3 regions of the Pseudoalteromonas sp. Isolate6 genome follow, and region 1 is predicted to be linked to each of the others. Evidence: predicted binding sites of a transcription regulator. Region 1 holds the regulator's gene; each other region holds the start of a gene.
The links. Region 1 encodes MetJ, which represses methionine synthesis genes. Its sites were predicted from a motif close to TAGACGTCTAGACGTCTA; they were not measured.
Positions count from the first base shown of each region.

Region 2: metK (methionine adenosyltransferase) is a predicted target of MetJ. The motif match lies at 4,754-4,771, and genes of this name have one in related genera.
Region 3: metE (5-methyltetrahydropteroyltriglutamate--homocysteine S-methyltransferase) is a predicted target of MetJ. The motif match lies at 4,945-4,962, and genes of this name have one in related genera.

Region 1 is NZ_JAKEVK010000246.1:160-5,849, forward strand. Features, by position in the region: gene L1D50_RS20695 (malic enzyme-like NAD(P)-binding protein) at 281-1,522, shown strand; gene metJ (met regulon transcriptional regulator MetJ) at 1,603-1,923, opposite strand; gene metB (cystathionine gamma-synthase) at 2,268-3,488, shown strand; gene metL (bifunctional aspartate kinase/homoserine dehydrogenase II) at 3,493-5,690, shown strand, end outside.
Region 2 is NZ_JAKEVK010000024.1:41,886-54,775, reverse strand. Features, by position in the region: gene L1D50_RS05715 (winged helix-turn-helix domain-containing protein) at 522-1,028, shown strand; gene L1D50_RS05710 (Sir2 family NAD-dependent protein deacetylase) at 1,058-1,786, shown strand; gene L1D50_RS05705 (hypothetical protein) at 1,805-2,464, opposite strand; gene L1D50_RS05700 (HDOD domain-containing protein) at 2,591-3,436, shown strand; gene metK (methionine adenosyltransferase) at 3,501-4,652, opposite strand; gene tkt (transketolase) at 4,912-6,906, shown strand; gene L1D50_RS05685 (MarR family transcriptional regulator) at 6,994-7,437, opposite strand; gene L1D50_RS05680 (glutathione peroxidase) at 7,430-7,912, opposite strand; gene L1D50_RS05675 (hypothetical protein) at 7,988-8,845, opposite strand; gene L1D50_RS05670 (cytochrome b/b6 domain-containing protein) at 9,019-9,657, shown strand; gene L1D50_RS05665 (DUF3581 family protein) at 9,835-10,533, shown strand; gene L1D50_RS05660 (sensor domain-containing diguanylate cyclase) at 10,667-11,617, shown strand; gene L1D50_RS05655 (GNAT family N-acetyltransferase) at 11,967-12,599, shown strand; gene L1D50_RS05650 (IucA/IucC family C-terminal-domain containing protein) at 12,564-12,890, opposite strand, start outside.
Region 3 is NZ_JAKEVK010000114.1:546-13,130, reverse strand. Features, by position in the region: gene L1D50_RS14950 (EAL domain-containing protein) at 60-2,420, shown strand; gene metE (5-methyltetrahydropteroyltriglutamate--homocysteine S-methyltransferase) at 2,468-4,744, opposite strand; gene L1D50_RS14940 (LysR substrate-binding domain-containing protein) at 5,035-5,922, shown strand; gene L1D50_RS14935 (ElyC/SanA/YdcF family protein) at 6,023-6,787, shown strand; gene L1D50_RS14930 (hypothetical protein) at 6,933-7,304, shown strand; gene L1D50_RS14925 (PepSY-associated TM helix domain-containing protein) at 7,365-8,699, opposite strand; gene L1D50_RS14920 (TonB-dependent siderophore receptor) at 9,049-11,205, shown strand; gene L1D50_RS14915 (methyl-accepting chemotaxis protein) at 11,390-12,585, opposite strand, start outside.

The DNA.
Region 1 (5,690 bases):
TCTTCTCGGAAAAGTATAGAAAATACCGTGCTAGTGGATAGACCTGATTTTACTTGAATAATGAGTAAAACTCGGTATTGTGTGAATACGGTCGATTAACTATATGTCCTATTGACATACCACGACAGCAAAGCACATAGGCTTGTTGAGTGGTTGAATGTCGTCGCTCATATAGTTAATCGCACTGTGTGTTGCTCTAACCTGCCTGATAGGTTGCCAACATTCAGAATGCGAACGTTTACCACACTCTCACATTAACTTCGTAGGAAAATATCGCGCCATGACAGATTTTCGTCAACAAGCTCTAGATTATCACGAGAAGCCCGTTCCAGGTAAAATCAGTGTTGAACTTACTAAACCTGCCGAGACCGTAAAAGACTTAGCACTTGCATACAGCCCTGGTGTTGCAGAGCCAGTACGTGAAATCGCGGCTGATCCGGCGAATGCATACCGTTACACGGGTAAAGGAAATATGGTTGCGGTGATCAGTAATGGTACGGCGATTCTTGGCTTGGGTAACTTAGGTCCTTTGGCGTCAAAGCCTGTCATGGAAGGTAAGGCGCTATTATTTAAGCGTTTTGCGGGCCTTGATTCAATCGATATTGAAGTTAAGCACAATACCACCGAAGACTTCATCAATACGGTGGCAAATATCGCAGACACGTTTGGCGGTATTAACCTTGAAGATATTAAAGCGCCAGAGTGCTTTGAGATTGAGCGCGCGCTAATCGAGCGTTGTGACGTTCCTGTATTCCATGATGATCAGCACGGGACTGCAATTGTAACCGCTGCGGGTATGCTGAATGCGTTGGAAATCCAAGGTAAAGATATTCACGATGCGATTATTGTGTGTCTTGGCGCGGGTGCAGCCGCTATTGCTTGTATGGAATTATTGATCAAGTGCGGCGCTCAACGTGAGCACATCTACATGCTGGACAGAAAAGGCGTGATCCACACTCGCCGTGATGACCTAAATGAATACAAAGAGCTGTTTGCAAACAACACGGATAAGCGTACGTTACAAGACGTGATTGCAGATGCGGACGTATTTGTTGGTGTTTCTGGCCCAGATTTACTTTCTGCTGAAGATCTAAAGTTAATGGCTGACAAGCCTGTGGTATTTGCTTGTTCTAACCCAGATCCAGAGATCAGCCCTGAAGTTGCACACGGTGCACGTAATGATTTGATCATGGCGACTGGTCGCTCGGACTATCCAAACCAAGTAAATAACGTGCTGTGTTTCCCGTTTATCTTCCGTGGTGCGCTTGATGTACGTGCAACTGCTATCAATGACGAGATGAAGATTGCAGCGGTTGAAGCAATTAGAACGATTGCTAAAGAGCCTGTGCCTGCTGAAGTGTTAAAAGCGGCTGACGTGGATAGCCTTGAGTTTGGTTCTGAGTATATTATTCCAAAACCAATGGACCCACGTTTGTTACCTCGTATTGCAAAAGCGGTAGCGGCAGCTGCAATTGAATCAGGCGTGGCACAAATCGACATGCCAGCTGGATATATGGAATAATACCAATGGTATTATCCAAATGAAAAAAGCCTCGGTCGAGGCTTTTTTTGTGTCTGTATTCCAGCGCGAGAGAGTTTTTATCACTCTTCGTTTATTTCTGGGATCTCCAAGCCTCGTTCTTCCATTATTTGTCTTACTTCTAACGGAATACGCTCTGGATTATCTTTTCTCAAGTCTTCATCGCTCGGCAGTGGCTGACCTGTGAAGGCATGTAGAAACGCCTCACATAAAAGCTCACTGTTCGTGGCATGACGTAAGTTATTCACTTGGCGACGTGTACGCTCATCAGTTAGCACTTTGAGTACATTCAGAGGTATGCTCACCGTGATCTTTTTTACTTGCTCTGCTTTCTTACCGTGTTCTGCATATGGGTGAATATACTCACCGTTCCATTTTGCCATAATTGTGTACTTGCCTCAGTTACATCAATGCCAATATGACTGGGTTCTGGTCTACATTATTCACCAACCGCATGAATATAGGGATAACTTTACGAATTAAAGATAAATCCTAAACCCAAATAGATGAATAAACTAATCCGCCATAGCGAGATAGAAGAATCTCTGCCATAGTTTTCAATAACTCAGTCGTATTAGCAACGCCTAGAGTGGCGAAATTTTATCGGTTTAAAAAAGATAGTCAAATACTAGTTATTTAGCCATTTAGCGGTATAAATGTTTTGACTTCTAGTTTCTGTTGCTCTAACCTTTTAGACGTCTAAACATCCAACTATCTAGGTGACCTTATGAGTCAAGTTAACAAATCGACGGTTGCAGTGCGTCACGGTATAGAAGCTGATAAAGCACATGGAGCAGTAGTACCACCGCTTTACCTTTCTACCACCTATTCTTTTGCCGATTTTGATACCAAACGCGACTACGATTATGGCCGCAGTGGTAACTTTAATCGTGATGTGCTGGCACAGGCACTTACCGAACTTGAAGGCGGTGCTCGTGGCATTATTACCGCGACTGGCATGGCTGCCGTTCACCTAGTAACGCAACTGCTTAACCATGACGATACGCTGGTTATTCCACATGACTGTTATGGTGGTAGCTATCGCTTGTTTACATCGCTTGCAAAGCGTGGATTGCTCAAATTAGCCGTCTTGGATCTTACGCAACCAGAAAGTCTTGCACAGCTGCAGCAGATCAAACCTAAATTAGTTTGGATTGAAACACCCAGTAACCCCATATTAAGGCTCACGGATATAGAAGCTGTCGTAAACGCAGCGCGCTCCATAGGGGCTTTGGTTGCCGCTGACAACACCTTCTTGTCTCCTGCATTACAAAACCCTATTGCTTTTGGCGTGGATGTCGTCGTGCATTCAACCACTAAATATATCAATGGTCATTCTGATGTCGTGGGGGGCGCGGTGATCGCGCGTACACAGGAGTTGGGTGATGAGTTAGCTTGGTGGGCGAATAATATCGGTATTACAGGTGCACCTTTTGATAGTTACCTTACTCTACGTGGACTGCGCACCTTAAACGTGCGTTTACGCCAGCATCAAGAAAATGCTCAGCTGATTGCGGAGTATTTAGAAAAGTCGCCGTATGTTAGCCAAGTTTATTACCCTGGCCTTGAATCGCATCCTCAACACGAACTTGCGAAAAAACAACAGCTCGGCTTTGGTGGTATGGTGAGCTTTGATATCAAAGGCGATCTGCAAACATCAGCGAAGTTCTTAACGTCTCTAACGCACTTTTCATTGGCTGAATCTTTAGGTGGGGTTGAGAGTCTAATTTGCCATCCAGCGACGATGACACACGCAGGAATGGAGCCGCAAGCACGTTTAGAAGCGGGAGTGGGCGATACGTTAATTCGTATTTCTGTGGGCATTGAAGATGCACAGGATCTCATTGCAGATCTGGAGTCAGGATTTGCATGTATTGATGAAAGTCAGGCGAGTGATGATGCTAAGTCATTCAAATTAACGCCTGCGCATACAGTAGCGTTGTGGTGAGTAAATGGCAAAAGTAGTACATAAGTTTGGTGGTTCGAGTTTAAGCTCGCCAGAGCGTTATCAGGCGGTTGCCAAGATAGTGTTAGAGCAATGTCAGCTAGGTGACAGTGTTGTGGTTTCTGCTGCAGGAAAAACAACGAATACCCTAGTGAAATTATGGCAAAGCTTTGAGCAGCAAGATGTTCGCGCATTCAACGATGTTTTATTACAAGTTGAAAATCATCAACGTGAATTAATTGATGCCTTGTTTGTAGGTGAACAACACAGTGTGTTACTCAAACAGCTTGTCAATGAGCTGCAAGCAATCGCTTCAGGGCGAGAAGAACAACAGCTTCACTACGCGAGTTTACTTGCACATGGAGAGCTATGGTCGGCTCGTATATTAGCAAACTACCTAAGCTCTCAGGGTGTTGAAGCCAAAGCTATCGACGCTCGTACGTTATTTGTACAACAAGAGGGAGTGTTACTCCACGCCCATAACAAAGAAGCGTGCTATCGCGCTATTGATGATCACGCTATCTATATCGTTACCGGTTTTATTGCTGCAAATGCACAAGGGGAAACGGTGACTTTAGGCCGGAATGGCAGTGACTATAGCGCAACTTTGTTGGCAAGTTATCTTGATGCGGCTCAAGTATCAATTTGGACGGATACAACTGGTGTATTCAGCACTGATCCACGTAAAGTCGCCAATGCCATAAAATACACTAAGGTATGCCGTGGCCAAGCTGAATTACTCGCACGATTAGGTAATCCGGTATTACATGCAAAAACGCTGTCTCCACTTAAAGATACCGATATAAAACTACAAGTTCGTAGCAGCTTTGATGCCGATGCACTTGGCACTGAGATAGTAAAGGCAGGCTATAGCAAAGAGAAGCGCTTTATTACCACTTTTGGACAACTTGACCTGTTACGCGTCGAGCAGCTAAAAAGTGGTGAAGTAAAACAGCTAAGCCAGCTTATCCAGCATAGCATTCATCATTTTGTTAAAGGTGGAGAGGCACACTTACTGGTGCCATCTGAGTTTAGCCATGTTGTGATCAAAGCGCTGGATTCGCGAGCCAATATTATTGAGTCGCAAGTACAAGGCTTTGCTATTGTTGCCCCAAGTCAGGATGTTGCTGGGTTACATCAGCAGGCTCTGGAGCTATTGGATGAACATGCGATTGTCACCCGTTTTGTACTGCAAGAGCGTCATTACAGCTTAGTGTTAACCGATCAAGCAATTGATAGTGATCTACTTGCTATATTGCATGAGCGTTTGGTCAATAAAGGCAGAGAGCTTGCTGTGATTGTGGCGGGTGTTGGCAATGTGGGTGAAGTGTTTATCGAACAATGCAAAAACCAAGTCGCTAAGCTGAGTGAGCACTTTGATCTTAAGTTGGTTGGCTTACTGCGTTCTAAGCAAATGTTGTTCTGTCCAAGCGGGTTGAATTTAGCATCATGGCAACAGCAGTGGCAAAATGAGGCTATTGAATACAATGAAGCAGAGCTATTCACTCGTATTAAAGAGCTAGATTACGAGCATAAAGTGGTGGTCGATATTACTGCGAGCGAGCGCTTCAGCGAGTTGTATCCACAGTTTGTTGAACATGACTGCCATTTGATCAGCGCCAATAAATATGCCGGCACGGCACAACAAGGTTGGTACTCAAAGCTGCGTCAGCAGTTACAAGAGCGTAACCTGTTATGGCGTTACAACACCAGTGTTGGCGCAGGTCTTCCCATTAACTTTGCATTGGCTGATCTGCAAAATAGTGGTGATGAAGTAGTGAGAATTGAAGGCGTCTTTTCCGGCACTTTATCTTGGCTTTGTAGTCGCTATGATGGTTCTGAAGCATTTTCTGAGCTAGTGCTTGGGGCGCAAGAACTTGGTTTTACTGAGCCTGATCCGAGAGAAGATCTATCTGGCCGAGATATGCAGCGTAAGCTTTTGATCTTAGCACGAGAGTTAGGCATTGAACTTGAGCTTGACGATATTGAATTAGAGGCATTAATGCCTGAGTCCTTGAGTGTGGGTACATGGCAAACGTTTTTAGAAAATCGCCAGCAACTCGATGACTTTTATGCGACACACTATGCAAAGGCCACTGCGAATGACGCTGCGCTTCGATATACAGGTGCGCTTGAAATTGCAAGCAATGGCAAAGTGTCTGCAAAAGTAGGCATTGCACAGGTACCAAACGGCTCGGCAATCGC
Region 2 (12,890 bases), on a different contig from region 1:
GACTTGCAATGAACATAGGCACATCTTGCCAGCCAGCAATAAACAAAAGTTTACTCAATAACAGCAAATACCCGAGCAGGTGTGCGAAGAGCGCAAACCTAAAGGATTTTATAAATTTACTTTTTGCATTGACAGGTAGCGCTGGGAGGTTGAGGTGTAACGCGACGGTAAAGACTACTGAGAGCAAAATACTCACGCTTCCTAAACCCAGTAATGAGGTTTTAATCAACACGATGGAATAGATGAAAGCTAGTAACATGCGTCAGTCCTACAATTACGAGAAACGCAGTTTATATACGCTTAGGTTTTGAGTCTATTCGAATTATTCTAAGGATTAGGTAGTGATTTTCTGAACGATCGCTCTATACTAAGGGCCGATTTTATCAATAGTTTGTAAACCGATGTAACATTAGCCTGTATTTTCGTGGCATGTTTCGTTATAAATGCAATGCTATGTCGTAGTAAATTCGAAAAAAACAATAATTATTATAGTATTTAAGACCAAGTTGGGAACTAGGGAAATGAAATTTGCTTTTAAGGATTTTTTGTTTGATAGCAAAGAACTCAAGCTTTATAAAGATGATAGAAAGCTAAATCTAAAACAAAAGCCAGCTCAGATATTGGAGCTATTTTTAACTGCTCCTCAAACCATTCACAGTAAAGAAGATATTTTAGAAAAGGTATGGCCAGATAGAAAAGTAACGGATCAGGTCGTATTTCAAAATATCGGGCATTTACGCGCTTTATTTGGGGATGATGCTATCAAAACCTTTTCGAGAAAAGGGTATCAATGGCAGATCCCATGTACGGCCTTTGAGGGAACGACAGAAGCTCAGACCTCAAAGCAGTCTTTGCCTCAATCAACTAACCCCGCAGGGGGAGTGCTAGATGATAAACCTTCTGAGAATGAAGCCGCAGTCACGAATAATGCACTCAAAAAACCCGAGTCAGTCAGTAAGCTGCCAATGTTTGGGCTTGTGGGCATACTTGTATTACTAGCTGTGGGTGTTTACTTTACGTTATCGTGAGTCAAACTTACGTGGATTGAGGGCGTATTATGTCGCAAACGTTATATATCACAGGTGCTGGTGTAAGTGCTGAAAGTGGTATTCCGACTTTCCGGGGAGAGGATGGATTTTGGACGATAGGTTCGGCTAACTACACTCCTCAAGAAATGGCTACGCGCGCAATGTATAAATCACAACCGGCGGAATTCTTAAAATGGTATTACCATCGTTTTGTGACTTATCGTAATCACGGCCCCAATCAAGTTCATCAATGGCTTAGTGATAAAAATGTGATCACGCAAAATATCGACGGTTTAGATGGTAAAGCGGGAAATAATCATTTTATTGCGATCCATGGCCGTGTTGATCAGGTGACTCCCTTTCATACCCAAGGTGAGCCCACGGAGTGCTTTACTGCCCCTTGGGATGAGGTGGACGAAAGTCGATTAGCTGAGTCGCTGTTAGCACTTTTCAAGATCGCGCAGCGAGGCCCAGAAAAAGGCGTGTCACTTAAACCCTATGTATTGCTATTCGACGAATACTACACCGATCTGTATCGTATTAGCGAAGCACAGTCACGAATGTATGCTGCGGATCGCATGATTTTTATAGGTACTTCCTTTAGTGTCAATATCACTCAAATGGCCTTGGAAATAGCAAGGCACAAAGCTATTCCAATTGAAGTGGTTGACCCAAACCCTGCGCACTTACTTTACGAGCAAGTCACTTATCACCGTATGACGGCAAGTGAATACATCACCAGTTTGCCAGCCTCTTAATCCAAAGTTTGGGAAAACTCATCCTGTATTGCCTTGGTAGTAAGTAGCTAACAGAAATTGTTTATACTCGCTGAATCGATTTTGTTGTATGAGATGTGACTCAATCATTTTAGCGTTGTGGAGTTCTACAACGCTTATATGTCGTCGTTCGATTTCTATCAAGCCGAGTAACGCACTTAATTCTTGAATGCTAAGCGGGGTAGTATGGCTATTAAAAGCTAAGTAGCATTCGAGAGGTGTTAACTTTTTTGCATTTCTTTGACTAAGTGCGTTTTGTAGTAGTTCTTTACTTTCAAAGTGTAATAAGGTTCTGAGGTAGTTGAGGCCGTTATCTTTCGCTGCGATTTGCGATAAAAGAATGTGCAGTATGTTATTCCCTTGCTGGTTGAGGTTGTTGATTTGCTCAGCTTGGATCAAAGGGGGTGAGAAAAAGGCAAACTTTTCTAAGGAGTTAATCGCAGCTATCATCGCTTCTGGAAAGCGCGCAGCTTGTAAGCAAATACTCGCTATATCTTGATAGTGGCCATAGCGTGCATCGTCACTCTGTGCGCTTTTGAAAAGAAACTTTAGGACTTCAATCTGCTCGTCTTTGGGAGCGTCTGTGTACACGGCTTTTATTTTTTCGATGTTCGCACTTTTTAACGCCAGTAAAAACGGTGCTAAGCTACCATTCGACATTTAAATACACTTTGTTATTTAATACTTAATCTCGATGATAGCTTATTCACTCGAGTATTTTAACTTCAATACTGCAAATATCAGGCGATGAACTAAACTTGGATTTATCAATTCAGAGGTAGCCCAATGATCGATATTGACGATAAAGTGCTGAATGATCTGCGCGGCGGGTTTAACTTACCTGCTAAGCCTGAAATATTACAAGCCTTACAAAATGAATTATCAAAACCAGAACCTGAGTTATTTGCTGTTGCGGATATTATTGCAGCAGATGTTGGTGCATCAGCTGCGGTGTTAAAGGTGATTAATTCACCTGCGTATGGCCTTGCCCGCACTATTACAGACATTAAACAAGCTGTGATGTTTTTGGGCGTTACCTGTATTACGCAGCTCGTGACAGGATATTTGCTTAAAAACGCGTTTGAGCAGTCCAAATGCTGTATTTCACTGCAGCAATTTTGGGATAACGCTGCTGATATTTCAAAAGCTGCAATGGTAGTTGGACATCACTTAAAGTCATCATTACCGATGGAGAATTTACAGTTGCTCGGACTGTTTCATGATGCCGGGATCCCTGCAATGGCCGTAAAATACCCTGATTACGCTGAGGTAATAAAACAGTCCATAGAGCGACCTGAGCAAACACTGATTTATTATGAGCAGCAACAATATCCAGTGCCACATACAGTAATAGGTTACTTTCTTGCGACATCTTGGCACTTACCCAAAGAAATATGTCAGATGATTTTGCGTCACCATGACGTAAGCTATCTTGAAGAGCAAAAAAATGCGCAATATGTGCAAACCTTTGCGGCACTTAAACTGGCTGAAAATCTCTGTTTTGAAGCAAAACACTTTAGAAGCGCAGCAGATTGGTATTTATTTAAAGATAAGGTGATGATTGAGCTTAATCTGCATGAAGATGAGTATCAAAACTTAAAAGATGATGTCGACGAAGTATTTATCGGGTAGGGGATTAACCGTAGGCATTAAAAAAGGCGCACTAGGCGCCTTTTTTACTTTTTGCAGCAGGGGATTATAGGCCTGCTGCTGCACGCAGTGCGTCAGCTTTATCTGTTGCTTCCCAAGGGAACTCTTCACGACCAAAGTGGCCGTAAGCAGCAGTAGGCTGATAAATTGGACGCTCAAGGTCTAGCATAGTGATTAGACCGTAAGGGCGTAAGTCGAAGTGCGCGCGGATAAGTTCGATTAAACGCGACTCATCAAGCTTAGCTGTACCGAAAGTTTCTACGCTGATAGAGGTTGGCTCAGCAACACCGATTGCGTAAGACACTTGGATCTCACACTTGTCAGCAAGGCCAGCGGCAACAATGTTCTTCGCAACGTAACGTGCTGCGTACGCTGCAGAACGGTCAACTTTTGATGGATCTTTACCAGAGAATGCACCACCACCGTGACGTGCCATACCGCCGTATGTATCTACGATGATTTTACGACCTGTTAGACCACAGTCACCCATAGGGCCACCGATAACGAAACGGCCAGTTGGGTTGATGAAGAACTTAGTTGCTTCAGTGATAAGCTCTGCAGGTAATGTAGGCTTGATGATAGTTTCCATCACAGCTTCTACAAGGTCTGCTTGTGAAACAGAATCACAGTGCTGTGTAGATAATACAACTGCGTCGATACCTACAGCTTTACCGTTTTCGTACGCGAATGTTACCTGAGACTTAGCGTCTGGGCGTAACCAAGGTAGTGTGCCGTCTTTACGAACTTGCGCTTGGCGCTGAACTAAACGGTGTGAGTATGTGATTGGAGCAGGCATCAGTACGTCGGTTTCGTTACACGCGTAACCAAACATTAGACCTTGGTCACCAGCACCTTGCTCTTCTGGGCGAGTACGGTCAACACCTTGGTTAATATCAGGTGATTGCTTACCAATGGTATTTAGGATTGCACATGAATCAGCGTCAAAGCCCATGTCAGAATGCGTGTAACCAATTTCACGCACGGTCTTACGAGTTAATTCCTCGATATCAACCCAAGCGCTAGTCGTGATTTCACCACCAACCATAACCATACCGGTTTTAACGTAAGTTTCACACGCAACACGTGCTTTTGGATCTTGCTCAAGGATGGCATCTAGAACCGCATCAGAGATCTGATCGGCGATTTTATCTGGATGGCCCTCAGAAACAGATTCAGAAGTAAATAAATGTTTAGCCATTGTATTTATGCTCACAAATATTGCGCTTCACAAACATCAGGGACAGCGCGAAAAATTAAGGGGCGTATTCTAACCAAAAAACCTAGGCATTGACTAGTTATTTTACGCCTAGACGTCCAAAATTGTGCAAACTTTTTTATTGGTCGGAAAAAGTCTGTCTGTACCCGTTTTTTTATGGCCTTTGCCGTTGCAGTTAGCCATATAAATAAGTAAGAATGGGCTCAAACCCCGCGAAACACATTTAAAGGTAGGAGAATTCATGCCATCTCGCAAAGAACTTGCTAATGCAATTCGCGTTCTTTCCATGGACGCTGTACAAAAGGCCAAGTCTGGCCACCCAGGAGCCCCGATGGGCATGGCGGACATCGCAGAAGTACTTTGGCGCGATTTTTTAAAGCACAACCCAAGTAACCCTGAGTGGTTCGACAGAGATCGCTTTGTATTGTCAAACGGTCACGGCTCAATGTTAATTTATTCATTGTTGCATTTGTCGGGTTATGACTTATCAATTGATGACATCAAAAACTTTCGTCAGCTACATTCAAAAACACCAGGCCACCCAGAATATGGTTACGCGCCAGGTATTGAAACGACTACAGGCCCATTAGGTCAGGGTATTACTAATGCGGTAGGTATGGCGATTGCTGAAAAAGCATTGGCTGCACAGTTTAACCGTGAAGATTACGACATCGTTAACCACTATACCTATACATTCTTAGGTGATGGCTGTTTGATGGAAGGTATCTCACACGAAGCTTGTTCACTTGCGGGTACGCTTGGTCTTGGCAAACTGATTGCATTTTGGGATGACAACGGCATTTCAATCGACGGTGAAGTTGAAGGTTGGTTTAGCGACGATACACCAAAACGCTTTGAGTCTTATGGCTGGCATGTTATCGCCGGTGTTGATGGCCACGATAGCGATGCGATTAAAGCTGCAATCGAAGCGGCGCAAGCAGAGTCTGACAAGCCAACGCTTATTTGTTGTAAAACGGTTATTGGTTATGGTTCACCAAATAAATCAGGTAGCCATGATTGTCACGGTGCACCACTGGGCGAGGATGAAATCAAAGCTGCTCGTGAATTCCTTGGTTGGGAACACGGTGCATTTGAAATACCAGAAGATGTGTACGCTAAATGGGACGCAACAGCACGTGGTCAAAATCAACAAAGTGACTGGTTGATTAAGTTCACTGAATACCAAATGCATTATCCTGAGCTTGCTGCTGAATTTGAGCGTCGCATGAAAGGCGAACTTCCAGCAGATTGGTCAGAGAAAACTGAAGCGTATATTGCAGAGCTTCAAGCGAATCCTGCAAACCCTGCAACACGTAAAGCATCACAAAATGCATTGAATGCCTATGGTCCAATTCTACCTGAGTTTATGGGTGGCTCTGCTGACCTTGCGGGTTCTAACTTGACACTTTGGGATCAATCTAAAGGCTTAACGGCAGAAGATGCTGCGGGTAACTATATCTTCTACGGTGTGCGCGAGTTTGGTATGTCTGCCATCATGAATGGTATTGCATTGCACAGAGGTTTTATCCCTTACGGTGCGACATTCCTAATGTTTATGGAATACGCACGCAATGCCGTACGTATGGCTGCATTGATGAAGCAAAGAAGTATCTTTGTGTATACCCATGATTCAATCGGTCTTGGTGAAGACGGTCCAACGCACCAACCAGTAGAACAAATGGCGAACTTACGCACTACGCCAAACCTAGCGAGCTGGCGTCCATGTGACCAAGTTGAGTCAGCAGTTGCTTGGCAGCAAGCGGTTGAACGCGCTGATGGTCCATCTGCACTTGTATTTACTCGTCAAGGTCTTGCGCAGCAGCCACGTACCGCTGAGCAGGTTGCAGCAATTAAGCAAGGTGGTTATGTGCTATCTTGTGATGGTGAGCCTGAAATTATTCTTATTGCGACAGGTTCTGAAGTGCAACTTGCGGTTGAGTCTGCGGATAAGCTTCGTGCAGAAGGTAAAAAGGTACGTGTTGTGTCTATGCCTTCAACTGACATTTTTGATGCGCAATCTCCTGAATACAAAGAAAGTGTACTACCAAGCTCAGTAACGCGTCGCGTCGCTATCGAAGCGGGTATCGAGGACTTCTGGTACAAATATGTAGGCCTAAATGGTGCGATCGTTGGTATGACAACGTTTGGTGAGTCAGCGCCTGCTGATGAGCTATTCAAGCTATTTGGCTTTACGGTAGAAAATATCGTTGAAAAAGCAAACGCATTGTTTGCATAATCAAGTGAAAGAGAAAAAACCCATGCTATGCATGGGTTTTTTTATGCTTGAATGCTCAGATTGAGCTTTGCTGTGTTTTGCTTTTTCTTATGGTGTTGCAGCGCTGGACTTTAATAACATATCAAGAGACTGCTTTAACTGTTGAACTTGCTCCATATTTAAGCCCGCTTTTGCCATCATTTGTGCTGGGATACATGTGCATGATTGCTCCAGTGCTTTACCTGCTTCAGTTAAGTAAATGAAGGTTTGCCGTTCGTCATCAGGGTTTTTGCTGCGGGTAACTAGACCTCGTTCTGCTAATCGCTTAAGAAGCGGTGTTAAGGTGTTGCTATTGAGTTCAGCTCGCTCGCCTATTTCTTTCACGAGCAGTCCATCTTGCTCCCATAAAATCAATAACACTATATATTGCGGGTACGTGAGCCCAATCTCTTTGAGTAACGGCTGGTAGAGTCGGGTAACCTGTCTTGATGCACTATATAGCCGAAAGCAGATCTGATTATCGAGGTTGAGCTGCGGATTCGATTTACTCATTTAATAACTTTTCAATATCTTTGGCTATTTGTTCTGGTTTGGTGATTGGAGCATAGCGCTTAATCGGTTCACCCTGTTGGTTGAATAAAAACTTAGTGAAGTTCCACTTGATTTTATTACCAAATAGTCCTGGAAGTGCAGATTTTAGGTATTGATAAAGTGGGTGTGTGTTGTCGCCATTAACTTCTATCTTTTCCATCATCTGAAAATCGACACCATAGTTGATTAAACAGCCTTGTTGAATTTGTTTTGCATCACCAGGCTCTTGTTTACCAAACTGGTTGCAGGGAAAGCCGATGATAACAAGGCCTTGGTCCGCATATTTTTGATGTAATTTTTGTAGCCCTTCGTATTGTGGGGTTAATCCACACTCACTGGCCGTGTTAACAATAAGCACAGCTTTACCTTGTAAGTCGGTAAAGTGATATGTCTGACCTTGTAATGTGTTTGCTTCAAACTGATATAGCGTCGTCATTTTTAATCTCTTGTGATTTAGTCGTGTGCGATTTAATTTAAACCAGGTATGACCTTTGTGCAATAGCTGTTGAGATTATTTTGCTGCGGTACGTTGATACTTGGCGTTTAGCATCGCAAGTCGTCTGGTGATCAAAGCGTGATCTTGTTTAGGGAGATATTTTAAGTGTGTGTTGAGGTAGGTATTAGTGGAGTAAAGTGCACGGATCATGTGGTTGGCCTTTTCGATAAATGCTTGGGTTTCTTGGGTATGGCTGCAAGCGATATGGCCCTCCAGGTGAGGAAGATTATTTGCTATTGGTAATGACCCCACTTGATGGGCTTTGTCCTTAGGAAAGCTTTGCTGAAAAATAGCGGGGTAGGCTAATATAAAGTCGTCCCTTCCTGCGCTGAAGTGTTCCATAATGGTTTGTGCTGACGTTTTATATGGTTTGGTGGCAACATTTTTTGGGTCAAGCAGCGCTAATGCGGAGTCAATGGTATTACCGTAAGACTTGCCGATCTCCTTGATGATGGTGGCTTGAGGATAGTAAGCCATTAAGCTTGCAAGCGACGTCAGCTTACCGGTGCTGTTCACAAGGCTGGCATCAATAGGAGTGCGTTGCTTGAAGTAATATAATCTATGGCTTGGATAGAGGTGAATGGGGATGGTAAACAAGAAGGCTTGCTGGCGGCTTGGGGTTTTTAGGCGAGACACTGCGCACACTGGGTCTTCACTTGCCAGCAATTGGTTGAGTTCGGCTGGGGTGACAATGTTAAAATCGAAGTAATCTCGGCCGAACTGGTTTAAAAGCAAGTTGTTGGTATCGGACTCTAAACTATGGGGTTGTTTGGTAAAAAGTCTTTGCTCATCGGCAGGCTCATTCGAGATCAGCAATATTTTTGCGTCGCAGCAGACACAAAACAACAGCAGCATTAGCAGTAAATATTTCATTATTGCTCCAACTAAGTAAAGCTGACTCCTGTTTACTATAGAACATTATGCTTAATTAGCATTCAAAATTGGGTGCTATATCAAGATAAGCGGTTATTTAACCTTAACTCTTTGTGCTGAGTTTTATAACCTGTCATCATTGCAATGATTTTTACCTATGGGGCAAATAAATGATGACCAAAGTGTGGGATGGATTTATCCGCGGGTTTCACTGGCTGCTCGTAGCAGGACTAGTAACCTTATATATTACCGGTGAAGAAGGCATGATGGATCTTCACTTTGTTACTGGCTATTTAGTGCTAGCACTGATGGCAACGCGATTAATTTGGGGTGTCATTGGTAGCCAAACCGCTAAATTAAGCGCTTTATTTCATTCACCTAAAGCGATTTTATCGGCCATTAAATCAAAACAAAGTCATGTAGGGCATAACCCCGCAGGCAGTTTGATGGTGCTACTATTTTTTGTGCTGATCCTTGTACAGCTCGTATCTGGCTTGATGACAACCGATGATATTTTGGTGGAAGGACCGCTTGCACAATATGTATCTTACGACTTAGTTGAATTAGCAGGTGATATACATCACACCAATATTGAGCTGTTAATCGCGGCCATTGCACTGCATATATTTGCTATTGTGGTGTATCGCCTAAAAGGTCAAAACCTAGTAAAGACGTTAGTTACTGGTAAGCAAGAAAATGCAGTCAGCACGCCTGTTATGAAATCGGGTGTTGTTGCATACCTTATCTTTATTGCACTTTCAGCTTTATTACTCTTTACGTGGGGCGCCGAGCCATTACAAGGGTTAATGTAACTCTACTCTAAACAAAAGTGAGCGAGGTTATTGTTTTCAATAACCTCACTCACTTTTAATACCAAGTCCGGCTAGTGTAATATTTGTTAACAGATTATCGTAACAGATATGACCTCTATTTCAGAAAATTCTGGTAACATGGCGCAGTTTTATCATAGAGGTTAGAGAAAAGTAGCGATGTTAGAGCCGTATTATCAACAACAAGCAAATGAAATCACCATTACCAGAGAACAGGGGAGCTTGTTTGCAAAAGGAGTCGCGGACGATTACAACCCATTGCACGACATCGATGCAAAGAAGTTTTGTGTACCGGGTGATCTACTTTTCTCCTTAGTATTAAAGCACTACGGATTAAGCGAAAATATGGAGTTTAGCTTTGTGGGCATGGTGGACGAAACGACAAAGCTCGTATTGCCAGATGGTGCTGCACAATTTGATATTACCGCAAATGATAAAGTGATGCTGTCTGTGTCGCGCACTGGCGAAACCAGCACTTGTCCAACACTCATCAATAGTTTGACGAGAAATTACGTTGAATTTTCAGGCACTACCTTTCCTCATGTGATCATCCCATTGATGGGTGAGCAAGAAGTAATGATCAATCCTGCAAGGCCAATGGTGATTTACGAATCTATGTCTATCCATATGGATGATATATCGGTATCGGAAGTAACATTGGAAGCAGCTAAGCCAGAGTTTAGCTATGAAGGCAAACGTGGCAAGATCAACCTGCGTTTTAACTTGCTGTCTAACGGCACTAAAGTCGGCTATGGTGAAAAGCACATGTTAGTTTCAGGGATCCGTGAGTATTGTCAGCAAACCGTTGATGATTTGATTGCTTATTACAACGATAGAAAAGTAGCATTAAAGCCATAATTTTGTAGTACACGCTGATTTACCGGTCAGCGTGCTGTTTATACAGCTTTCTTTTTAAACAATAATTCATCCTCTTTTCAGCTGTTCGCTATACTGTTTAGATAACATTGTAATTGAACGAAATGGTATCACTGTGCCCTATGCAGACTTGCTCAAACCAGAGTCCTCGCAACAAACATTATTAAAATGGCAAAAAACGGTCGATTTAATGGCAAAGATTTTTTCGGCGCCTGCTGCGTTTGTAGTGCAAAAAAAAGAAGATGGTTTTGCAGTGATGATTGCAAGCGACCAAGAAGAAAATCCGTATCCTGCTGGTGGTTTTATACCGCAAGAAACCAATATTTTCTGTAAGCATGTTGTTGCGAATAACCGTAATTTATACGAGCAAAATGCTAGTGCGAACTATCAATGGGACGATAACCCTGAGGTTGCCGTTGATGGTTTTGAGTCATACTTGGGCGTACCTATTCACTGGCCCAGTGGAAAGTCGTTTGGCACTTTGTGTGTGATGGATTTTAAGCCTACAAATTACAACGCTTCGTTGGTCGAGTTTATAGAGCACTTACGCGATATGCTAGAAGATGATTTGGTGATGATTGAGCGTTATAGCAAAATCAAAGCTATTGCAATGCAAGACCCGTTGACTGAAGTGTTGAATCGTCGCGCGACCGAAATACTCGGTGAACATAAGCGTGATATTGTCTTAAAACTTGGCGGAGCTATTTACTGTATCTTTCTTGATTTAGATGGTTTTAAACCAATAAATGACAGCTATGGTCATAAGATTGGTGATCAAGTGTTACAAAGCTTGGCTGAAGCGTTGAAGGCCACTAGCGGCGAAGATGATATTATCGGGCGCTATGGCGGTGATGAGTTCTTGGCTATTGTACAACGAGATAATGAAGAGGAAGTAAACGACTTTATTTTTCAAAGTGAGGCTAATTTCTATCAAGCGTTAAAAGAGAAAAAACTCCCCAAGTGTGGTTTTTCAGCTGGGTTTGCCAAGAGCGATAATAAGTTCGAAAGTATGGCTAGCTTATTTGCTCGAGCGGACAAACATATGTACCAGAAAAAAATGACCTAGATTGCCGACAAAATAGTGCTTTCCTTAAATTAATTCCCTTAGTCATCGTCCACTAAGCAGAGTACATGTGATCTCATGGCTCTGTTATTAATACCAATTTGTCATAATACTTGCTCAATTTGAAGCTACGAACCTGACGCTAACAGCGTTAAAAATTTCTTTTTCAGCGCAACTAAATAAGAAATTTTTGCTTTGTCTACATAGATGCAGGTACTTTGGCGATAGCAGGATGCGACAGTGGTGTTATTGACAAGATTTTCTCGCCTCAAAATAGATAATTTAATTAAGGTTTTTCAAACGCACTTTGTCGCTTCAATGACGGTCGTTTGTGTAATTTAAGTGGAAGAGTATGTATTCAATTCATCCTTTGTGGCAGCAATTTCCTTGTGCCGACAAAACCGCGCAGCAAGGTACAGAGCTCGCCTCGTATTACAACTCACAGCTCAATAAGACTGTGCGCTTTAAGTTGATCTCAAAAGCGGATTTACCATTATTTTGTCAGTGGATGAACGATCCTCGAGTTGCGCATTTTTGGCAGCAGGCGTGGTCAGAAGAAAAGCAGTGGCAGTATCTTAGCGAACGCTTAGCCGACAACTATAGTTTGCCGCTTATCATGTATTTTGATGAACAGCCATTTGGCTATGTTGAAGTCTATTGGGCTGAGTTAGATAAGTTAGCTGGTTATTATGAGTGGCAGCCCAAAGATAGAGGCATCCATTTATTAGTTGGCGAGCAATCATGCAGAGGTCCCGAAAATTTTCGTGCTTGGATGACCAGTTTAAGTCACCTTATTTATTTAGGGCATGAAGATACTCAGCGCATTGTACTAGAGCCTCGCCATGATAATGCAAGGTTACTCACTCGCATTGCAGAACTTGGCTATCATAGCCAGTTTGAATTTGATTTTCCTCATAAGCGTGCTGCGTTAGTGATGGCTGAGAAAGCTTCATTCTATCGAGACGTTTTTCCTCAGTTTGCTTAGGTTACTTAACGCGGCTTTTCTTTGCACCACATTGTGCTTGTGTTTGGGACAGTCGCGGCAGTAATTGCCATTTTCTCGGTTGTGTAGAAGGCAGCATTCAGGACGGATTTGATACTTGCCACTCGGATCATGCGCGATTATTTCGGTAAACTTTAGCGGATTATTTAGCGCCCCAAAGTGGGCGGATTTAGTCAATATTTGTTTATCTTCAAGCAATGTTGGATGCGCACCCACAAGCCCCATAATAATATCGAAAAAGTCATTCAAGCGATAAAAGCAATTACTCCATAG
Region 3 (12,585 bases), on a different contig from region 1:
CATTGGTAAATATATACAATTTAAGTTAACTTAGTAGCATCTTTTCATGAGAAATATGTATGCTATCTGAGAACCAAAAATTAGAATCAAAAACTGAGCAGCTTAGCATCATTAACCAGTTTTCCTCGTCGCTGCTGCATCTAACCAAACTTGACGAATTATTTGAATACGTTACAACACAGGTCGTTAATCGACTTGGATTTGTAGATTGTGTTATCTACCTTGCTGACCCTTATCAAGAGTATTTAGAAGTCGCTGCAAGTATGGGCGTTTGCCATGCTAATGGGGATTATCGTGTTGAGCAAACTAAGATAAAGATTGGTTCAGGTATTACCGGGCAAGTTGCAACGACTAGAGCGCCCTTTATTTCTGGGAACGTCGCCTCTCACCCAATGTATATTGCTGATTTACGGCCAGCCATGTCAGAGCTATGTGTACCACTTGAGTATGATGGCCACTTGATCGGTGTTATTGACTGTGAACACCCTGAGTCTGATTATTTTACCTCCGCGCATTTACAGATATTATCAACGGTCGCACATTTACTCAGCGCCAAAATCCATCAATTACGCACCTTAGAAAACCTCCAAACCACGATTACCCAGTTGCACCAAGCGCAGAATTTAGAAAAATCACTACTGAAAATTGCGAACATCACTTACCGCTTTGAGAACCTTGAAGCTTTTTATGATGACTTATATAAAATCATTGCCTCTCAGCTTTGCGCCGAGAATTTCTTTATTGGCCTTTATGATACTCAACAGGATATTTTAGAAATCGATTATTTGATTGAGGGAGGCGAAAAGTGTAATGCTCACCAAAAAGTATCAAAAGATCAGATTAAGCATACTGCATCCTACTATATTCTGAAGAACCAACGACCTCTGCTATGCGATAACGATCAATTTAGAGCGCACATTACGCGGGGTGATTTTAAGATGGTGGGTCGCTCGCCACGCTCTTGGTTAGGCGTACCATTTTTGGTTAATGATCAATATCAGGGCGTGATTGTGCTGCAAAGCTATAATAACGACCAAGCTTTCGTGAGTCATGATTTATCTATTCTGACTTATATAAGTCGTCAAGTCAGCATGGCCATAGATCGGCAGCTTTCAAGGCAGGCACTAGAACATAGAGCTTTACACGATGATTTAACAGGTCTAGCCAATCGCTATTTATTATTAGAGCGGATCAAACATGCTATTTTGAGGCTAGCGCGAGTGGAGTCCTCTAATTTGCACTGCCTGATCTATCTCGATTTAGACAGATTTAAAAGCATTAATGACTCACTTGGCCACGATGTTGGCGACCATTTCTTAATTGCTATTGTTGAGATGATAAATGGCTGCATTCGCAAAACCGACACCTTTGCGCGGCTCGGGGGGGATGAGTTTGCGATTTTTATGGAAAACGTCCAAGACCGGCAACAAGTCACTCTGCTTCTTAATAGGATCACCACCGCCATAACCAAGCCTCTTCATATAGATGGCCATGTTCTACAAGCTTCTGGCAGTATTGGCGTTGCATTCACTGATAACGAATCCGATAGCGCAATTAATTTACTGCAACAAGCAGATGCGGCAATGTACGAAGCAAAATCTTTGGGCCGAGGTCAAGTATGTTATTTTAATAACGCCATGCGCAAACGCTTAAAACAGCAGGCCGATATTGAAAATGATCTGCAGCATGGCATAAAAAACAATGAATTTTCGCTGTATTATCAGCCGATATTTTCCCTAACGACAGGCACTATTGTTAGCTTTGAAGCCCTCGTCCGTTGGTTTCACCCCAAAAATGGTCTAGTGTCTCCAGATGCTTTTATTCCGATTGCAGAGCAAACCGGACAGATCATTGAGCTTGACTTACATTTGCTGGAATTAGCAGCCAAACAACTCAAACGCTGGAAAGCGCAAAAGCAGCCAAAGATTCGTATTACCGTAAATGTTTCATCGCGACATTTCGCAAGCTTAGAGTTCGTAGATACAATTCAGCAACTTTATCATCGCTATGAGCTTACACCTGGTTCTTTATGTTTGGAAATCACAGAATCTGGATTGATCGCGAACCTAGCCCTCGCAACCAAAATTATTCAGGGATTAGAATCCCTTGGAGTGAAGCTTTATCTTGACGACTTTGGTACGGGTTACTCTGCATTAGGTTATTTGCACCAGCTGCCTATTCATGTGCTTAAGATTGATAAGAGTTTCATTGACCAACTAACTGAAAGAGAGAACCCCCTAGTTGATGCGATTTTGAAACTTGCGCAATCACTTAATCTGACCGTTGTCGCTGAAGGTATCGAGCTCGAAACCCAGTGGCAGCTATTAAAGCAAAAAGGCTGTCAATTTGGTCAAGGTTATATTGTTTCTAAACCATTAGCCGCAGATCAAGCGATGGCATTTTTACTGAGTAGAAACTAGCAAACACCTCATTGTATATAAACAATGAGGTATGTGGACTTTTTAGATTAACTTTTCCCTAATTCGCTTCTGAGCTCCTTGGTCGCTGTCACCATATTCTCAAGTGCGGCTCGGGTTTCTGGCCATCCTCGAGTTTTAAGCCCACAATCTGGATTCACCCATAATCTTTCTACTGGAATTTTCTTCGCTGCTTTGTGAATTAAATCTTTTATCCATGCCATCTCAGGGACGTTTGGCGTATGAATATCATAAACGCCAGGCCCGATGTCATTGGGGTAGTCAAAATGTTCAAAGGCGTCGAGTAACGCCATATTTGAACGTGACGTTTCAATCGTGATCACGTCTGCATCCATATCTGCAATGGCGGCGATAATATCGTTAAACTCCGAATAACACATATGCGTATGGATCTGTGTTTCGTCATTCACACCACTTGCGGATACCCTAAACGCATACGCCGCCCAAGCTAAGTAGGTTTGCCACTGACTGGCTTTGAGTGGCATCCCCTCTCTAAATGCAGGTTCATCGATTTGGATCACCTTAATCCCTGCATTTTGCAAATCCACGACTTCATCTCTCAGTGCTAGTGCAATTTGATTCGCGATGCTTGGCTTGTCTAAGTCATCTCTGACAAACGACCAAAATAAAATAGTCACAGGCCCTGTTAGCATACCCTTCATCGGTTTTTTGGTTAAGCTCTGTGCATAACTCGTCCAATTAACTGTCATTGGTGCTGCACGCGAAACATCTCCCCAAATCACAGGGGGTTTAACACAGCGTGAACCATAACTTTGCACCCAGCCAAACTGAGTAAAGGCAAAACCTTCGAGTAATTCACCAAAATACTCAACCATGTCATTGCGCTCCGCTTCACCATGTACAAACACATCTAAGTTAAGCGCTTCTTGTTCTTCAACGGCATAACGGATCTCCGCTTCCATCTGGCTATGATAAGCATCAGCATTCAAGATACCCGCCTTATAATCACGCCGTGCCTTACGAATAGCTTGAGTTTGTGGGAAGGAGCCGATCGTTGTGGTTGGCAATAGGGGTAAATTTAGCGACTGTGCTTGTTTTTTAATTCTGATCGCGAATTCACTATTGCGTTGACCATCTTTTGCTGTAAGCGCTGAAACACGCTGTTGTACCTCGCTATTATTCACGCGAGTAGAGGTCAAGCGCGCTTTTACAGGCTTAGAATATTCGACCAACTGGGTAATATCACGTTGTTCCAATGCATTTTTCAATAATGCCAGCTCTTGCCCTTTTTGTTTGGCAAATGCGAGCCAAGACTTTAATTCACTGTCAAGCTGTTGCTCTTGCTCTAAGTCGACTGGCGTGTGCAATAATGAGCATGAAGGAGCAAGCCAGAGATTATCACCACGACGTTCATGAACCTGAGCAAGTTGCTGGTATGCGCCTTCGAGATCCGAGCGCCAAATGTTACGACCATTCACAATCCCGAGGGACAGTACACTATCTTGCCCAACTACTTCACCTAACACGGCCAAGTCATAGTTTGCCGCTATGCAGTCAAAATGTACGCCTTCTACGGGGTAAGACTGGATATCTTCAAGATGCGCTTGTACGGAGTCAAAATAACTGGCCAATAACACTTTTACTCCTTGGCCGTTCAACGCATCAAAGCTTCGGCGCAGCGCGTTGCGATAAACATCGTCGATTTCCAATGCTAAAATAGGTTCATCAATTTGTACCCACTCAACGCCTTGCTCTGCAAGCTTGCCGAGTACCTGCTGATATACAATCAATAACTTATCTAATAAAGCCAATTTATCAAACTCTTGACCAACGCATTTAGCTAAGTAGAGATAGGTTACCGGGCCGACCAATACGGGTTTTGCTTGGTAGCCAAGTAATTGTGCTTCCTCTACTTGAGTAAATAACTCCGTCCAAGTCAGAGCAAAGTCCTGCGTTTGTGTTAACTCAGGGACGATGTAATGATAATTAGTGTTGAACCATTTTGTCATTTCACTGGCAGCACACGCACAGCCGCTAGGTGCTCGCCCCCTACCAATCCGAAATACAGTATCAAGATTTACCGGCTCATTATTTTTGTGACGACTAGGAATAGCGCCGACAAGTAATGAAATATTCAATACGTGATCATACCAAGCAAAATCGCCTACAGGGAGAAGGTCAACACCTGCGTCAGCTTGCAACGCCCAATTTTTTGCACGAATACGCTTTCCTTCTGCGATTAGGTCGTCTTTCGTTAAGTCACCTGACCAATAGCGTTCTACTGCAAATTTAAGTTCACGCTTTTTGCCTATACGAGGAAAGCCCAAGTTATGTGTTAATGCCATAATTTAAATTCCATCTAGAGGTTTAGATGTCTAAAATATAGTTTTCATGTTTAAAAACAACAATTGATGCTTTCTCAGAGTTCACATGAATAAAATTAAATTGTAATTTTTTGCAAAATTTTTACAGAAGTAGTGACAACGCTGTCATTTTTAGTGTTATAGTGGATTAGTGAATTTTTGAACAATTCACCGCAGGTATTTAGACGTCTAGACATTGATAATAACTAAATAGAATCGTAATATTGAGAAAAGCTGAGATTTGCTCACTTCAAATATGAGAATTGTTGATAATGATTGATATAAAGCACCTAAAGACTATCTCCACCTTGAAAGAAACTGGTTCTCTTGTGAATACTGCGCGAGAGCTATTCCTAACTCAATCTGCTTTATCACATCAGATCAAAGATCTTGAAAGCAAACTCGACTGCCAGCTTTTTGAGCGCAAAACGCAGCCTGTACGTTTTACCCCTCAAGGGATGTTATTATTGGAACTTGCCAACGATGTTTTACCTAAAGTTGAAGCAACCAAGTGTCGTCTGAAGGAAAGCCTTAATCAGCCTATCTCGCAACTCAGATTAAGCGTGGAATGTCATGCATGTTTTCACTGGTTGCTGCCAACAATTAAAGAATTCAATACCTTTTGGCCTGACATTAAGGTCGATTACGAGCGGGGCTTTAGCTACGACGCTATTCCTGACCTTATTGAAGATGAGCTGGACTTAGTGCTTACCTCAGACATTCGAGAACCCGAACAACTGGAATACGCGCACCTTTTTGACTTTAAATTAAAGTTAATCGTTGCACCAGATCACGAATTGGCCAAGAAGGCCTATGTCACAGCACTCGACCTAAAAGATGAAACCATCATTTCTTACCCTATTCCACGAGAGCGTCAGGATATATTTAAGCACTTCATTCAAAATGCACGCTTTGACGGTACACTAAAAACCGTCGATCAAGGTTTATTAATCTTCCAACTTGTCAGTGCAGGTATGGGGGTTGCAGCATTACCGGACTGGTTAGTGACCCCCTATGAAAGCCAAGGATTGATTAAATCTATTCCTCTTGGCGCACTTGGGTTAAATCGCCCGATGTATTTAGCTATGAAGAAAAGCATGAAAGACAACCCTGTCTATCGTCATTTCCTCAACACTTGCCGCAAAACCACCGCAAGATAATATTCAGGGCTCTTTTTGAGCCCTTACTGTTATACATTTCTACAGCTTCAATCTCATGCTAGCATTGCGTTAGGCTTATCTAAATCTAGGACATCTTTAAATGTTTGAAGTCAAAAAGGTTGTCGGTCAACTTCTGATGCCTTTACCGTTATCTTTGGTTGTGCTTATGGGGCTTATGCTTTTTATCTCTAAGATGCGTAAAGGACCTTATATTGCAAGCTGGTTCGTCTTACTCACCACTTGGGCATTGTCGACTCCTTATGTCGCACAACATATTATCGAGAGAGATACTGGCACTCTCGCTGCATTCAATCCAAGTAAGCACAGCAACATAGATAAAATCGTTGTACTTGGCTGTGATTTATACCCAGATAAATCTCTCCCCAGCAACGCCCAACTCGGCAGCTGCGGTCTAGCTAGGTTAGTTGAAGGTGTAAGACTTGCTAATATTTACCCAAAAGCCCAACTGTATGTCTCTGGTTACGGCTATGGCCATGCAACAAGCGCGGGACTTATGGCGAGAACCGCACAGAGCTTAGGTATTTCCGCTACACGTATTAAGCAAAACCCCAATGCCAAAGACACAGCGGACGAAGCAAAAATGCTAGCACCTTTGCTAGTCGATTATGACGTTGCATTGGTTACATCGGCTGCGCACATGAAACGCGCAAAAAACCTATTTGAAGCGCAAGGTATTGAAGTGTTCTCTGCGCCGACGGAATTTTATAACTTCAAGCAATACCCACTAAGCAGGCTATTTATCCCGAACCATAAGGCCTTAGAAGTAGTCACCCGGATTTGGCATGAGCAACTTGGCAGTATGTGGATCACAATTCGTCGTATTATTGACCCAGAAGCACTATAAGCGTCGAAAAAGACATCAAAATCAGGCTAAAGTTCGATGAATTAGCGCTGAAAAACGTAAAAAATTGAAAATTTGCGCAAATATGGGTATAAATAGAGTTTAATCTTAACCCGCGTATCCGCGTACAACACGACTAGGATCTACGATGAGTAAACTAGATAAAACTGAAGTACTAAGCGCTTTCGAAGCTGCGTACGAAGCTGCACATGGCAAAAAGCCTGAAATCACTGCAAAACCAGGTTGGTATAGCATCGATGGAGGCAAAAACATGCGTCTTGCTGAAGTGGCTGAATTAACAGAAGAGCTAACTTCAGGGTCAGCTGTAGCAAGTGAGACAACGCAGGCACCTGCCAAAAAAGCGAAAACGACTAAGAAAGCGCCTAAGGCTGCAGCTGTAAAATCAGCAAGCTTTACTATCGTTACAGAAAACGAAGATGGCTTCAAAGCAGAAGAACAGTGGATTGCTGAATTAGCAGCAAAGGATCACGACTGTCGCTTACCTCGTGGTGTTGTTTAATCACAGTTTCATGAGTGAAGAAACCTCGCAGCAGCGAGGTTTTTTTTGGCCTGCAAAAAATCAATTCATACCCAACTTGAACGAAGACCCCCGATTTTTAAGACATAAGTTAAGCAGAGCTGCGCTCCAAAGCACGATAATTAAGCAAGTGAACGACACCCAGGCCGATAAAAATATAAACGAAGCAAAGGGTAACTCTGGCCACCTTCCTGCAATACCATAACCCATAATAGTCTGTTGAGCGTAAAAGCAAATACATAAGATCATTCCAAAGCTTAAAGACAGTGACACTACAACACCTCGATGCTCATCTTTACGACGCAACTTAAACTGCCGTTTAATGTACATATAAGTACCACTGAGAACCAAAAATGAGATTACAATCCCAAATATAAACCACAATATTTTCCCCCATACACCCGCAAAGTTGCCAAAGTGTAGAGGGTCTGCAGTGTCAGATAAGCGCCAGTACAGACCTTGGCTCGATGCTGTTTGGCTGTATACAACTTCACCGCTGTAAGGGTTTACATATATTTTATTTGCCCTATCCCGCACGACCCAATCGTGGGATTGCCCCTCAGCATAAAAATAACCTCCAGAATAGCGGATCGCTTTCACCTCAAGGTCGGGTCTCGCCCCTTTTACTATTGCGAATAATTCTACTACTGACAATTGCGGCTTATTCTGTCGTGGTAGTTCGGGCAAAGGATTAACGGCAAAATCACCAACGTCGGTAAAGGCTGTTTTACCATCAACCAGATCCATTCGTACAAACTCAAATAGATACCAGATACTCGTGAATGAAATAACAATCGCAAGCCATAAGCCCCATACTCCACTTATTTTATGCATACTTGCCATTTTGGCTCGAGCATCCCCGCTAAGTGTTAAGGCAAATAACTTCTTCCACCAGCCGCGATATACATAAAGCGCACTCACAGTCGAAATACATAAAGGCACGGCAAAGATAAGCACAAGATAATATGAAATGATGCTGTCAAAAACGCCGAAAAAATGCATGTGAAAATCGCGAAAAAAGCGCTGAATATTAAAAAAGCTGGTTTCAGCTTGGATAGCTCCTGAATATGGATCGACATAAACATGTTGCCATGGACTATCTGGCATCCGCATCACGATGTCATGCGCAAAATAAGTATCAGGACCTGTAAAGGCAATCCCTATTTGGGCGTCAGGATACGCCTCTTGTACCATCTCATAAGCTGCTGCTAAATTTATGTTTGATTGGCCCTCTGTTGCCCTCACCGGCTCATTGAATAGCCAATCTAATTCGTGGGCAATACTCGCAAACGCGCCAGTCCAGCATATTATGAACAGCAACAACCCAAACCACACGCCACTCAAACTATGCCAGTTGAACCATTGTTTTGCCGTCATGTACCACCTAATAGCGAAGACATAAAACGACTTCACTCCCTTGCTTTGATATTCAAACACAGATAAGCCCCTGTGACAGCGCTATCTAACCTAATTGACACCCTACCTAACAATTAGATCCTGACCAATCTGAGATTTGGGTAAGCCATTATTTTTGCAATAATTCATTTTTTGAATTACCCCTTATGGTAACAAAAAGAATTATCATTTAGAATTGAAAATAATTTCTGTTTTCAGTTAGAACTGGTCGAAAGCTTGGTTCAATCTCAGAAAAATAGCTCCTACATTTCATAGGAACTTTCATCTTTATCTCTTGTGACGAAAAAACAATTTAGGAAAGGAAACACCCATGCAAACCAAAGCGCATCAATCTACAGCACTAGCTCTGATGTTATCACTCCTTTATTTTTCTCCAAATGCGGCAGCAGAAGTCGATCGCGACAATATTGAACGGATCAGTGTTGTTGGCCAGCCAATCAAGCGTAACTCGGGTCCCACAGGACTTGACCTTACTATTAAAGAAACCCCCCAATCTGTCACCGTTTTAAGTCACGATTATATAAAAGACTTCGAACTTAATGACCTCGAAGATATCATGGTACAAGCAACTGGTATCTCAAGATACAAATTTGGAGCGGGTGATAATACTGAGTTTACCTCTCGTGGGTATCTCGTCAATGCCTTGGTCAAAGATGGTTTACCTACTTCAATTGCTGGACCACAAGAGAGTCGCCTAGACACTATTGTCTATGACCGAGTAGAGGTTCTTAGGGGCGCTGCTGGCTTGATGGCTGGCGCAGGACAACCATCAGCAACACTAAATGTTATCACCAAGCAACCAGATCGAGGCGGTTTTGTTGAAGTTGGTGCCGAGATTGGCTCTTGGAATAAAATGCGTACACATGTAGATGCAACCGGAGCTCTCACTAAAGATGAAGCATTGGCCGGACGAGTTATTCTTGCCTATGAGGAAAAAGATAGCTTCGTCGATAAAGAAAATAGTAACAAGATCGTTGCATACACTCAGTTGCATCATTATTTCTCTGAAGATACAGAAGCCTCGTTTAGTGTTCATTACCAAGACAATGAACTGAAACTATCGCCGTGGGGATTGCCAATTTTTTACTCTGATGGTAGCTCTGTTGAAATAGACAAGAAAACAAATTTATCCTCGCCAGATAGTTACAACGGCAATACCCACCAAAGTTATCATTTAAAATTATCTCACCAAATCAATTTAGATTGGGCACTTAACTTTGGCGCACAATACAGTAAAACAGAAGCTGACATTACCTTAACCTACTTTAGTGGAAACCCAAACAAAGAAACGGGCCTTGGTCTTCAAGGCGGTGATAGACGTTGGATAGAAACCGTCGATGGGACTAATTTTATTTTGGGACTGGTTGGTCGATTTGAATTATTTGACCGATCGCACCAAGTAAATATCACCTATTTAAATGCAGATTTTGAATCTACTGACGATCGCTTCGAAGAGTTGGATGAAAATGCGAGGACAATTTTTTATCCACTCCAATCGATTAATAACCTTCACCCTGCTGCTCATTTAACCGCAACCGATAAGCAATTCATTGGCTATTGGGACAAAGCAACAAAAGAGCTGAGTATCGCCCTTAGCAGTAAATTAACGTTAACAGATGACCTTCACGCTATTCTAGGCGTCAAATTCTTCGATTATGAACGCACCAACGAGCGTGATTTTGCTTGGAGCGGATTCTCTAGCGATAAAGGTAAAGAAACTGGTGAAAGCCTATATGTGGGGCTGGTTTACAATATCAATGATCAGATCAGCACGTATGCAAGTTACACCGACGCCTATGAGCCACAACTGGATAAAATAGATGTGAACTTAAAGCAATTAGCGCCGATCACAGCGCGAAACTTAGAAGTAGGTATCAAAACCACACTATGGGACGACAAGTTACGCTTAAATGTCGCTTATTTTGATAGTTTAAAGGAAGACTTTGGTGTTGTTATCCCCGAATATGCGAATGAGCGACCAGCTAGGTATCGACCCGTTGATGGTGCAGAGGCTGATGGATTTGAAGTTGAATTAGAAGCAAAGCTAACAGAAGATTGGCAAGCAAACTTTGGTTACAGTGATTTCGATGTTGTCGACGAAAATGGTGAAGATATTAACTTGTACGCACCAAGAAAGACGCTCAATGCAAGTACTAAATATACTTATGGGGCTTGGAACTTAGGCTTGAGTGCAACTTGGGATACAAACAGAAAAGTTGATATTTTAAACGTTCCTGGTGTTGACCTTGGGCTGCCAACAGGTGGCCGTCGAGGTGCTGTGCGCGCTGAGCTTGATAGCCAGCTTTTACTTAATGCACACATCAAATATCAATACTCTAGCCAGCTTAGCCTAAAACTGAATATCAGCAATTTAACAGATGAGACGTTTTACGACACGTACGGTTTTGTACCTAAAAAACATAACGAGCCTAGAGCATACAATTTAAGTATGGAATACCTGTTTTAACACAAAACAGTAGGGCCTGGGTTAGCAACCTATTTCAGGCTTGGTTAGGTATGCAAAACGCTTAAATATATAGAGCGGGTTTATGGACAAAACCCGCTCTATTCTAGCCCCAAATAATCAGCTTCATTGTGGTTTCTGACTTTAGCGCAAAACCTCTTAAGTTAATTATCAAGTAAAGCCATCATTAAACCTTGAATACCAGTACTTGACTGTTTAGCTTTTCAGCGAGCGCTTCTAAATCATTACTTACATCTGCGTTACTTTGTGCATTGCGAGTAATTTCAGAAATACTACTACTGAAGTCGTTTATGTTTTCACTTATTTCCGCAACCACCGTTGTTTGTTCTTCTGTCGCAGTTGAAACCTGAATGTTCATACCGACGATTTCATCTACCGCCTTGTCTATGTCGGTCATGATTTGAGCTGACTCATTAGCCCTATCCACTCCAGCTGCAGCGCTCGATTGCGCACTTTCCATGGATGACACTGCGTTTTGTGCCATGCCTTGTAACTTACTGATCATATCCCGGATCGATTCTGTGGCTTTTTGAGTATTGTGTGCCAACTGCCTGACTTCATCAGCAACAACTGCAAAGCCTCGGCCGGACTCTCCAGCCCTCGCAGCTTCAATTGCAGCGTTCAATGCCAAAAGATTTGTTTGTTCTGCAACGCCTTGGATCATTAACACAACTTGGTTGATTTCATTAGACTGATCGTTCAATGCTTTAATCAACTGTGCATTATCCCCAACCTCATTAGCTAGGCGCTCAATAGCCTGAATATTTTGCGATATTACACTCATTCCTTGTTTCGCTAGCTTACCCGACATCTCAGCCTTGTTCGCAGTGTTCATCGCGCTATGTGCAACCTCCTGTATTGCACTACTCATTTCCGTCGCCGCAGTGGCTATCATTACCGTTTGCTGTTCCTGCTCTTGTGACGTACCAGCAATTGACTGGCTAATTCCATTTAGCTCATTGGACGTAGAAGAAAGGCTATTTACCATAGTAACTAGATTAGTGACTAGTTCATGTAAGCTCGACACCATAGTATTAAAATCATTACCTATCTCACTCAATTCATCTTCCCCTTCAATCACTACACGCTGAGTTAAGTCGGCATCTTTTGCGATATTACCAATGCGTAAACGCAGGCGATTGAGTGGCTCATTGATTGATCTGAATATCAGCATACCAATCACTACCATAACTATCACAATGATGAAGGATGACGCGATCATGGCCGTTTTGGTTGCACTGGCTTCTGAGCGTCCCTTATCTCTCAGCGAACTTGCTTCGGCAAGCTGTAATTCAATCAACGCAGTATAACTCTCACTTAAAGGGTCAAATACGGCGTAAAGGTCATGCACAAATTTATCGT